DNA from 2 places in the Paenibacillus sp. GCM10027629 genome. Region 2 is predicted to be linked to the other one. Evidence: riboswitches for the same ligand, from Rfam matches in the RefSeq annotation. Region 2 holds a riboswitch; the other holds the start of a gene.
What was found. Region 2 has a riboswitch for cobalamin ahead of nrdI (class Ib ribonucleoside-diphosphate reductase assembly flavoprotein NrdI). Riboswitches for the same ligand answer to the same signal wherever they lie in the genome.
Positions count from the first base shown of each region.

Region 1: linked by a shared signal. The riboswitch ahead of ACFQZR_RS24435 (ABC transporter substrate-binding protein) and the one ahead of nrdI (class Ib ribonucleoside-diphosphate reductase assembly flavoprotein NrdI) in region 2 are both predicted to bind cobalamin.

Region 1 is NZ_JBHTGZ010000012.1:817,498-821,713, forward strand. Features, by position in the region: gene ACFQZR_RS24425 (ABC transporter ATP-binding protein) at 1-289, opposite strand, end outside; gene ACFQZR_RS24430 (FecCD family ABC transporter permease) at 286-1,332, opposite strand; gene ACFQZR_RS24435 (ABC transporter substrate-binding protein) at 1,332-2,336, opposite strand; cobalamin riboswitch at 2,500-2,699, opposite strand; gene ACFQZR_RS24440 (response regulator transcription factor) at 2,863-3,567, shown strand; gene ACFQZR_RS24445 (sensor histidine kinase) at 3,564-4,216, shown strand, end outside.
Region 2 is NZ_JBHTGZ010000005.1:525,798-530,013, forward strand. Features, by position in the region: gene ACFQZR_RS08325 (ABC transporter permease) at 1-609, shown strand, start outside; gene ACFQZR_RS08330 (ABC transporter ATP-binding protein) at 616-1,620, shown strand; cobalamin riboswitch at 1,890-2,090, shown strand; gene nrdI (class Ib ribonucleoside-diphosphate reductase assembly flavoprotein NrdI) at 2,301-2,660, shown strand; gene nrdE (class 1b ribonucleoside-diphosphate reductase subunit alpha) at 2,647-4,216, shown strand, end outside.

The DNA.
Region 1 (4,216 bases), on a different contig from region 2:
CAAGAACCTCCTGCACGGAATATCCAACAGGTGGCAGCGTCTCCTGCTGTAGGACCGCAAGATGCTGTGACAAAGCTTTCCGCGAATACGCCGATAAAGGTTGGTTGCGAATGACAATCTCGCCCGCAGAAGCCGGCTCCACGCCGGATATGCATTGCAGCAACGTCGATTTCCCGCTTCCATTCGGACCGATGATGCCAAGACAAGTCCCTGGCTCCACTTCAAAATGAATATTTTGCAGCACCTTCGCAGCCCCATAATGCTTATCTACATGTTCGACTCGGATCATGACAATCGACCCCTTCGCGTTTTTTTGTTGCGGTGCAGCAGATAGGCGAAGAATGGTGCGCCAATAAATGCGGTTACAACGCCAAGCGGAATTTCAGTGGGTGCGAGTACCGATCGAGCAAGGGTATCTGCGATCACCATGTAGATTCCACCACCAATTGCGGATAACGGGACGATCAGTCGATAATTCGAGCCGACCAGCAATCGAATCATATGGGGGACGATCAACCCGACGAAGCCGATGACACCTGATACGGATACGGCCGCAGCCGTCATAAATGTCGCCGTTAATAGAATAATCATCTTCGTCCGATCCACACGAATCCCTAAATGCGCGGCTTCACGTTCCCCTAGCGCAAGGATGTTCATCGTCCTGGCATAACCCATCACAATAATAAAGCCAACGATCAAATACGGCCCCAGCACCGCGGTATATGCCCATCCGCGCAGCGAGAGGCTGCCCATGAGCCAGAACATAATTTCATTGATCGTCTTATCCGACAATGCGACGAGCAGGGACACGAACGCTCCGAGGAAGGCCTGCATGACAACACCGGCGAGTATTAACCGTTCCGTCGGTATTTTGCCTTCATCTTGCGCAAGCCGCATCACAAGCCATAGGGTTAAGACCCCTGTCGTGAAAGCAACAATGGGCACGGACCACTGTCCAACAAGTGAATATTGGATGCCAAAATAAATCATAAATGCCGCACCTACAGAGGCGCCGGAAGACACGCCAAGCGTGTACGGGTCCGCCAGCGGATTGCGCAAGACCCCCTGAAATGCCGCACCGGATAAGGATAGGCATGCACCAACCAAGACCCCAATCGCAATGCGAGGAATCCGTACCTTTAATAAGATCTGTTCATAGGAACCTGGCCACGTCTTGGGAATCATATCTTGAAGCCAAGGAATCTGATGCAGCAAAATGGCTGGGATTTGCTGCAGCGGAATATGCACTGAGCCAATGGTAGCCGAGACGCAAATCGTAAAAAGGAGGAGGAGTATTCCTCCCCCTCCCCACAGCAATCCTGTTCGGTTCATTATTTCACCAAATCCGGATAGATCGCCTTCGCCATGGCGATCAAGCCATCGGTTAGACGTGGACCTGGTCTGCTAAGCAAGTTGCCATCCACGCCAATCACTTGATTATTCTTAATCGCATCAATTTGATCCCAGCCGCTGCGACCTAGAATGATATCTTTAATCGGTTTGCCTGTCTCATAATCTTTGGCATCATTCGCGAATAGAATGACATTCGGATTCGAATGAATAATATTCTCTTCATTAATCTGCACCCAGCCTTGTACATCGGATGCCACGTTCACGCCGCCAGCGATTGTGATCAATTCATCCATGAATTCGCCTTTACCGACCGTCCAGCCTGGGGAGAATTCGATGTATACCTTCTTCTTCTGATCCGCAGCGACATTCTTCACCGCTTCAATGACCGAATCGCGGTCCGCCTTCATCTTATCGATCACTTGCTTCGCTTCCGCTTGACGATCCGTAATTTGACCGTACACTTCGATATTTTTCATAATATCTTCAAGCGTCTTCGGTTCGACTTTGAAAATTTTGATTCCCAGATCACGAAGCTTCTTCACGGATTCTTCTTTCATGGAAATTCCCGTAAAGACGATGTCCGCATTGGCACCGATAACCGCTTCTTCATTCGGCTTCATAATGCTTCCCATTTTCGGCTTGGAGCTTGCTGCTGCCGGGTAGTCATCATAATCCGATACACCAACGATTTGTTGATCCAGTCCAAGTGCGAAGAGCGACTCCGTCTCTGCCGGCGATACCGATACGATACGCTCAGGTGCTTTGTCAAATGTAAACTCCTCGCCTGTCGCATCCTTAATCGTAAGAGGATACTTCGTCTTGAGGTCCGATGTTTCGGTATTGTCTTTTTGCTCCTGTTTGCTCTGCTCTGTCTGAGCCCCTTGCTTTGCTGCGTCTTCTGTCCCCTTCGTACCGCAAGCCGCGATACTGACAACGAGCGCGAGAATCAGTGCCCACGTCGATAAACCTTTCCAAATCTTCATCCTTGTCTCTCTCCCCTTATTCTTAATGGAAGCTGAACGTTTGAACAGAGAAAACCCCAGATCCTACAGGACCCGGGGCACGTCAATTTCGGAATATATCCGTATGTATGCGTACTGCATGTCACACGTCTTCCAACTGAGCGCAACCCTTTCCTCGAAGGTTTGTCATTCGTATCCATAGGCAGGTCTCCTGACTTATGGGTCTTGCATGCCCTCGCCTTCCCATTCCTGTTATGGAACAGTGGCTATTGAGGTCATCCCCAGATTACAGTGGCGGGACCGTTCCGGATTTGCACCGGATTCCCTTTTAACCCGATCTATACGACATTCGCACAGATAGGGACCTACAGATTTCCTATTCAATTCAAGCTAAGCCTTTCACCTTGTTATTATAGGGGAAAAGCCCCCACCTTACAACTAAATATGTAGCACATTTGCAGCCCCTTGATTTGTATTTCGAATAAGAAATCTTTATCATCATAACTAGCAAATAATGAACCTCTTATTGAAGGAGAGAAATGCCCTCATGGATAGAATCATGATTGTAGAAGACGATCCCAAGATATACACCTTGCTCAAAGAGCAGCTTGAGAAATACGGCTATAAGGCTGTCGTCGCAGATGATTTCGACCGCATTGCGGATCAGTTCACCCAGATCGAACCCAATCTCGTACTGCTCGATGTCAATTTGCCGAAGTTCGATGGATTCTATTGGTGCCGCCAAATCCGCCAAATCTCCACCTGTCCCATCCTCTTCATCTCTGCAAGGGAAGGTAAAATGGAGCAAGTGATGGCCCTAGAGCACGGTGCCGATGATTATATTACCAAGCCTTTCGATTATGAGATTGTCATGGCCAAAATCGCCAGCCACCTGCGCCGCGCCTATGGTAGCTATGCACCAAAAGCTACGGAGCGCTCTTTAAGTCTCCACGGACTTACCCTCTTGCCTGAACGTCTGGAGGTCTCCTTAGCGGATCAGAGTCTGGAGCTGCTCCGCAAAGAATCGTTGCTGCTGGAAGTGCTCATGGAGCGTTATCCTCGCGTTGTTAGCCGTGATCGAATTCTGGAGAAGCTATGGGATGAGAACCATTTCGTGGACGAGAATACGCTCAATGTATATGTCACGCGCCTTCGCAAGAAGCTGAAGGATCTTGGCATAGAAGAAGCGGTCGAGACGGTACGGGGCGCGGGCTATCGCCTGAAGGTGACATGGGCGGATGTCTCCTCATGAGACTGTTCCTTCGTGATCACGTTCCATTAATGATTATTCTAGGACTTCAAATTGTTATAACATCCATTGTTTATGCCTTTAATGACGGTTCAGCACTATCGACCATCAGCTACGTCTTCTTCGTAAGTCTATTTCTGTTACTGGTCTTCCTCGTCTATCAATATGTGTCCAAACGGGGGTTCTATGCCAGATTATCGAATCCGGAGGCATCCATGGAGCCCATCTTCACATCCAAGAGCAGACAGTTCACACCGATCGAACAAGCATTGCAAGATTTGCTCACTGACCAGTTTCATTTTATGCAGCAAGAGCTTCATCAGGCAGAGAATCGTATGAACCGCCATGTTACGTTTATGAATCAATGGGTGCATGATATGAAGACACCGCTCTCCGTTATCCATATGACGATTCAAGATGAAGATGAGCCGATTTTTGACAGTATACGGGAAGAGACAGACCGGCTAACCAAGGGGCTTGAGACCGTGCTCTATATGGCTAGGCTGGATAGCTTCGAGCATGACTTTTATATTGAAGAGGTCGACCTCGCCCAGATGATGGGGCAATTCGTGAAGCAGAATAAAAGGTTATTCATTCGCAGTCAAGTCTTCCCGAAAATCGGGATCGATGAGAACCAGACGGTCGTGTCCGA
Region 2 (4,216 bases):
CTGCAGGAGGCACTGCTTATCCAGGCCGTGTTTACACTCGCCAAGGGGGTCGCATTTCCATTTTTCTTTGGGATTGTATCGACGACGCTCTATCATGTTCGTGAAGGTTCGTTCGATGTCTTCCTGCTGAAGCCGCGACCAATTCTATTTCTTGCGATGATGAATGCTTTTGATTTGGACGATTTCGGTCGTCTAATTAGCGGTGGTGTATTATTTGGTCTCGCTTTGTCAGGGGTGCCTGTACCTAGTGCATTGCATTGGATTCAGTTCGCTGTCCTGTTCCTCTGTTCACTGCTTGTCTTATTTGCGTTCTCGTTGTTCTTGTCGGGACTACTGTTCAAATGGGTCGGCAGCAGTCGTGTTTATGATATGTTCGATTCCATGTCGATGTTTGGAATGTATCCGGGAACGATCTTCTCGAAATTGTTTCAGCAACTCTTCACGTATGTCATTCCAATTGCCATGATAGGTTTCCTGCCAGCGTCTGCGCTGCTCGGAAAAGGTGCGGATGGGGCGTGGCTATCGATGGGGACGAGCATTATTTTCTGTGGAGCAGGTCTTATGTTCTGGCATAGTATGCTTCGCAATTATACGAGCGCAGGGGGGTGACACGAAATGATTGAAGTCCACAATTTATATAAGACCTATACAACGTATACCCGTGGGTCGTCGTTTAAGGAAACGCTGCGCAGTCTATTTAAGCGGGAGACCGTCCTCGTACCTGCAGTCAAAGGGCTAACCTTCAAGGTAGAACCTGGAGAGATCGTTGGCTTTCTCGGACCGAATGGTGCGGGGAAATCGACGACACTGAAGATGCTCACGGGGGTCCTGCACCCTACCTCAGGGGATGTCCGTATCTTAGGATGCACGCCGTGGAAACAACGTAAGCGATATGTGCGCAACATTGGAGCGGTATTCGGGCAGAAGTCCCAACTGTTATGGGATATTCCCCCGCTTGACGCGTTCTATATGAACAAAGCCATTTATGCGATCGATGATGCCGCATTTGAAGGAACACTGCACAGACTATCCAGGCTGCTTGAGGTCGAGGAGATTATGCGGAAGCCGACAAGGCAGCTGTCGCTCGGAGAACGAATGAAATGTGAGTTCATTATGGCGATGTTGCATCGCCCATCCGTGGTGTTCCTCGACGAGCCTACGATCGGGCTGGATGTCATCGCGAAGGAGAAAATTCGCAGCTTTATTCAGGAGATGAATGAGCAAGGCGTAACGTTTATTTTAACCACACATGATCTGGAGGATATTGAACAGCTTGCACGTCGTGTTATCGTCATTAATAATGGCGAAATCGTGTTTGATGACTCGATCATGGCGCTGCGCAATTTTCTCGGCGCGAAGAAGAAAGTTCGGATCGTCACCGAGCAGCCTGCGGATTGGTATGGGATTGAGGGTGTTACCGTGCTTAAGCTGCATTCAGCCAAAGATGCGGAGTTGGAGCTCGACACGGATTGTCTACCGCTCAAGCGGTTCATTCAGCTGATGAACGAGCGCTGCACGCTGCAAGATATGACGATCGATGCGCTGCCGATTGAACAGGTGATCAAGGAGTTGTACGGGCATAAAGAAAGGATCGAAAAGGTCAGTGTTTTAACGGAATAAGAATTGTAATGAATATCTCTCTAACACACAAGATGTAGATGTTGAAGTTGATTTGTAGGAATGACGATCACGTGGAGGAGTCTTGCTTCCGTCTTGGTGACGGTGTAAGGCTCTTCTCTATTTTTATCTTAAATTTATCTAAAATATAATATTTTTATTTGAATAGAAACCCTTATTTTACGCCGATTGTATCCCTTTCCAACGCAAAATATAGGCATGTCATTGTATTGACAAGCACAATATATTGATGTAAATTGATTAAGCACAACTACATATCGTGATGTACAGGTTTTTTGCACCTCTAGTCTTAGAGTGCAAAGATTAATAGGGAAGTCCGGTTGAAATCCGGCGCGGTCCCGCCACTGTAATAGAGGAGCGGTTGCTAGAGAGCCACTGATTAGTACAAATCGGGAAGGCGGCAATCACGATGATCCTTGAGTCAGGAGACCTGCCTGTCATCTGCACATGTCATCCCTACGGAGATAGGAACGTGCTGGCGTCGTCTTAATGAGTGAACTATCGTTAAGGTGCGTTCGGTTCATTGTGCCGGATGCGCTTTTTTTAATGAGTAGAATGTATAATTTTTGAGGTCCCCACAAAATACCTGAGTCGGATTCGAAGGTAGTGTGTCACTTTGTGGGGGTATTTTATGAGCATAAGAGAGAGGACTGAGTTACGAAATGGTCATCGCATTTGATTCTAAGACCGGGAACGTAAAAAGATTTGTACATAAATTGAACATGAGGACTGTGGAGATCGACGAGCAGACACAGATGGATGAGCCATTCGTGCTGATTACGTATACGACAGGGTTCGGTCAAGTTCCAGAGAAGGTACAATCTTTTCTACAGAAGAACGGTTCGTATATGAGAGGCGTATCGGCAAGCGGGAATCGTAACTGGGGAACCAGCTTTGCGAAGAGCGCAGATACGATTGCGATGATGTATGATGTACCAGTCATTTCGAAATTTGAACTATCGGGCACGACAAATGATGTGCAACGGTTTGTAGAGGGAGTGAATAGCATTGCGGCATATTGAGTTAAATAACCAGTTGATGCTTCGTGACGCGGACGGATTTTTCCGATTGGATCGTGACCATGAGGCGGTAACAGCATTTATGGAAGAAGTAGAAAGTAAGAGCTTGCGGTTCGAGACGATCCATGAGCAAGTTGAATATATGATTGCGCATGAATACTACGAGAATGTTTATGAGAAATATACGGCTGCCCAGGTCGAGGAACTTTTTGAACTAACGAGAGCATCGGGGTTCGAATTCCAGTCCTACATGGCAGCTTCTAAATTTTATGTCGACTATGCCTTGAAGAGCAATGACCACACGCAATACCTTGAGCAGTATTCAGATCGCGTATCGATGGTATCTCTACATTTAGGTGATGGCGATTTCGACAAAGCCAAACGTCTTGCGGTTGCGATGATGGAGCAGCGCGTACAGCCTGCAACACCAACATTCTTGAACTCTGGTAAGAAGCGCCGCGGTGAGATGGTATCGTGCTTCCTACTCGAGATGGATGATGCACTTAACTCCATTAATTATGTGCTTGGCACATGTATGCAATTATCGAAAATCGGCGGCGGCGTGGCCGTGAACCTCTCGAAGCTTCGCGGTCGCGGAGAGGCGATCAAAGGCGTCGAAGGCGCAGCGAAAGGCATCATGCCTGTCCTGAAGCTAATGGAGGATGCATTCTCCTATGCGGACCAAATGGGTCAACGTAAGGGCTCTGGCGCAGGGTACTACAATATTTTCGGATGGGACGTTGTCGAGTTCCTTGATTGTAAAAAAATCAATGCGGACGAGAAATTGCGGATCAAGACGCTCTCGATCGGGCTGATCGTTCCGGACAAATTCTACCGTCTAGCGGAAGAGAACCAACCATTGCACGTATTTGCACCTTATTCGGTCTACAAAGAATACGGCATTCATCTGGATGACATGGATCTAGATCAGATGTATGATGAATTACTGGCGAACGATAAAGTGAAGAAGAAAGTCATCATGAGCGCGCGCGATATGCTCGTGAAGATCGGGATGATTCAATTAGAGTCCGGTTACCCGTACATTATGAATAAAACCAATGCGAATGAAGCGCATGCCCTCAAAGGCATCGGTTCGGTTAAGATGTCCAACCTTTGCACGGAGATCTTCCAACTGCAAGAGACATCCGAGATCGGCAACTATGGCGAAGGTGATGTGATCCGCCGCGATATTAGCTGTAACTTAGCGTCATTAAATATCGTGAACGTAATGGAACACGGCAAGATCAAAGAATCCGTTCATGAAGGTATCGAAGCACTAACGGCGGTTAGCGACATGACGAGTATTCCGAATGCACCAGGTGTACGTAAAGCGAACACGGAGATGCATTCCGTTGGTCTAGGCGCAATGAACTTGAATGGTTATTTAGCGAAGAACAAGATCGCCTATGACAGCGATGATGCGAAGGAATTCGCGAGCGCGTTCTTCATGATGATGAATTACTATTCCTTGGAGAAAAGTATGGAAATCGCCCGCGATCGCGACGTGACATTCCGTGACTTCGACAAGTCGGAATATGCGAACGGGAATTACTTTACAA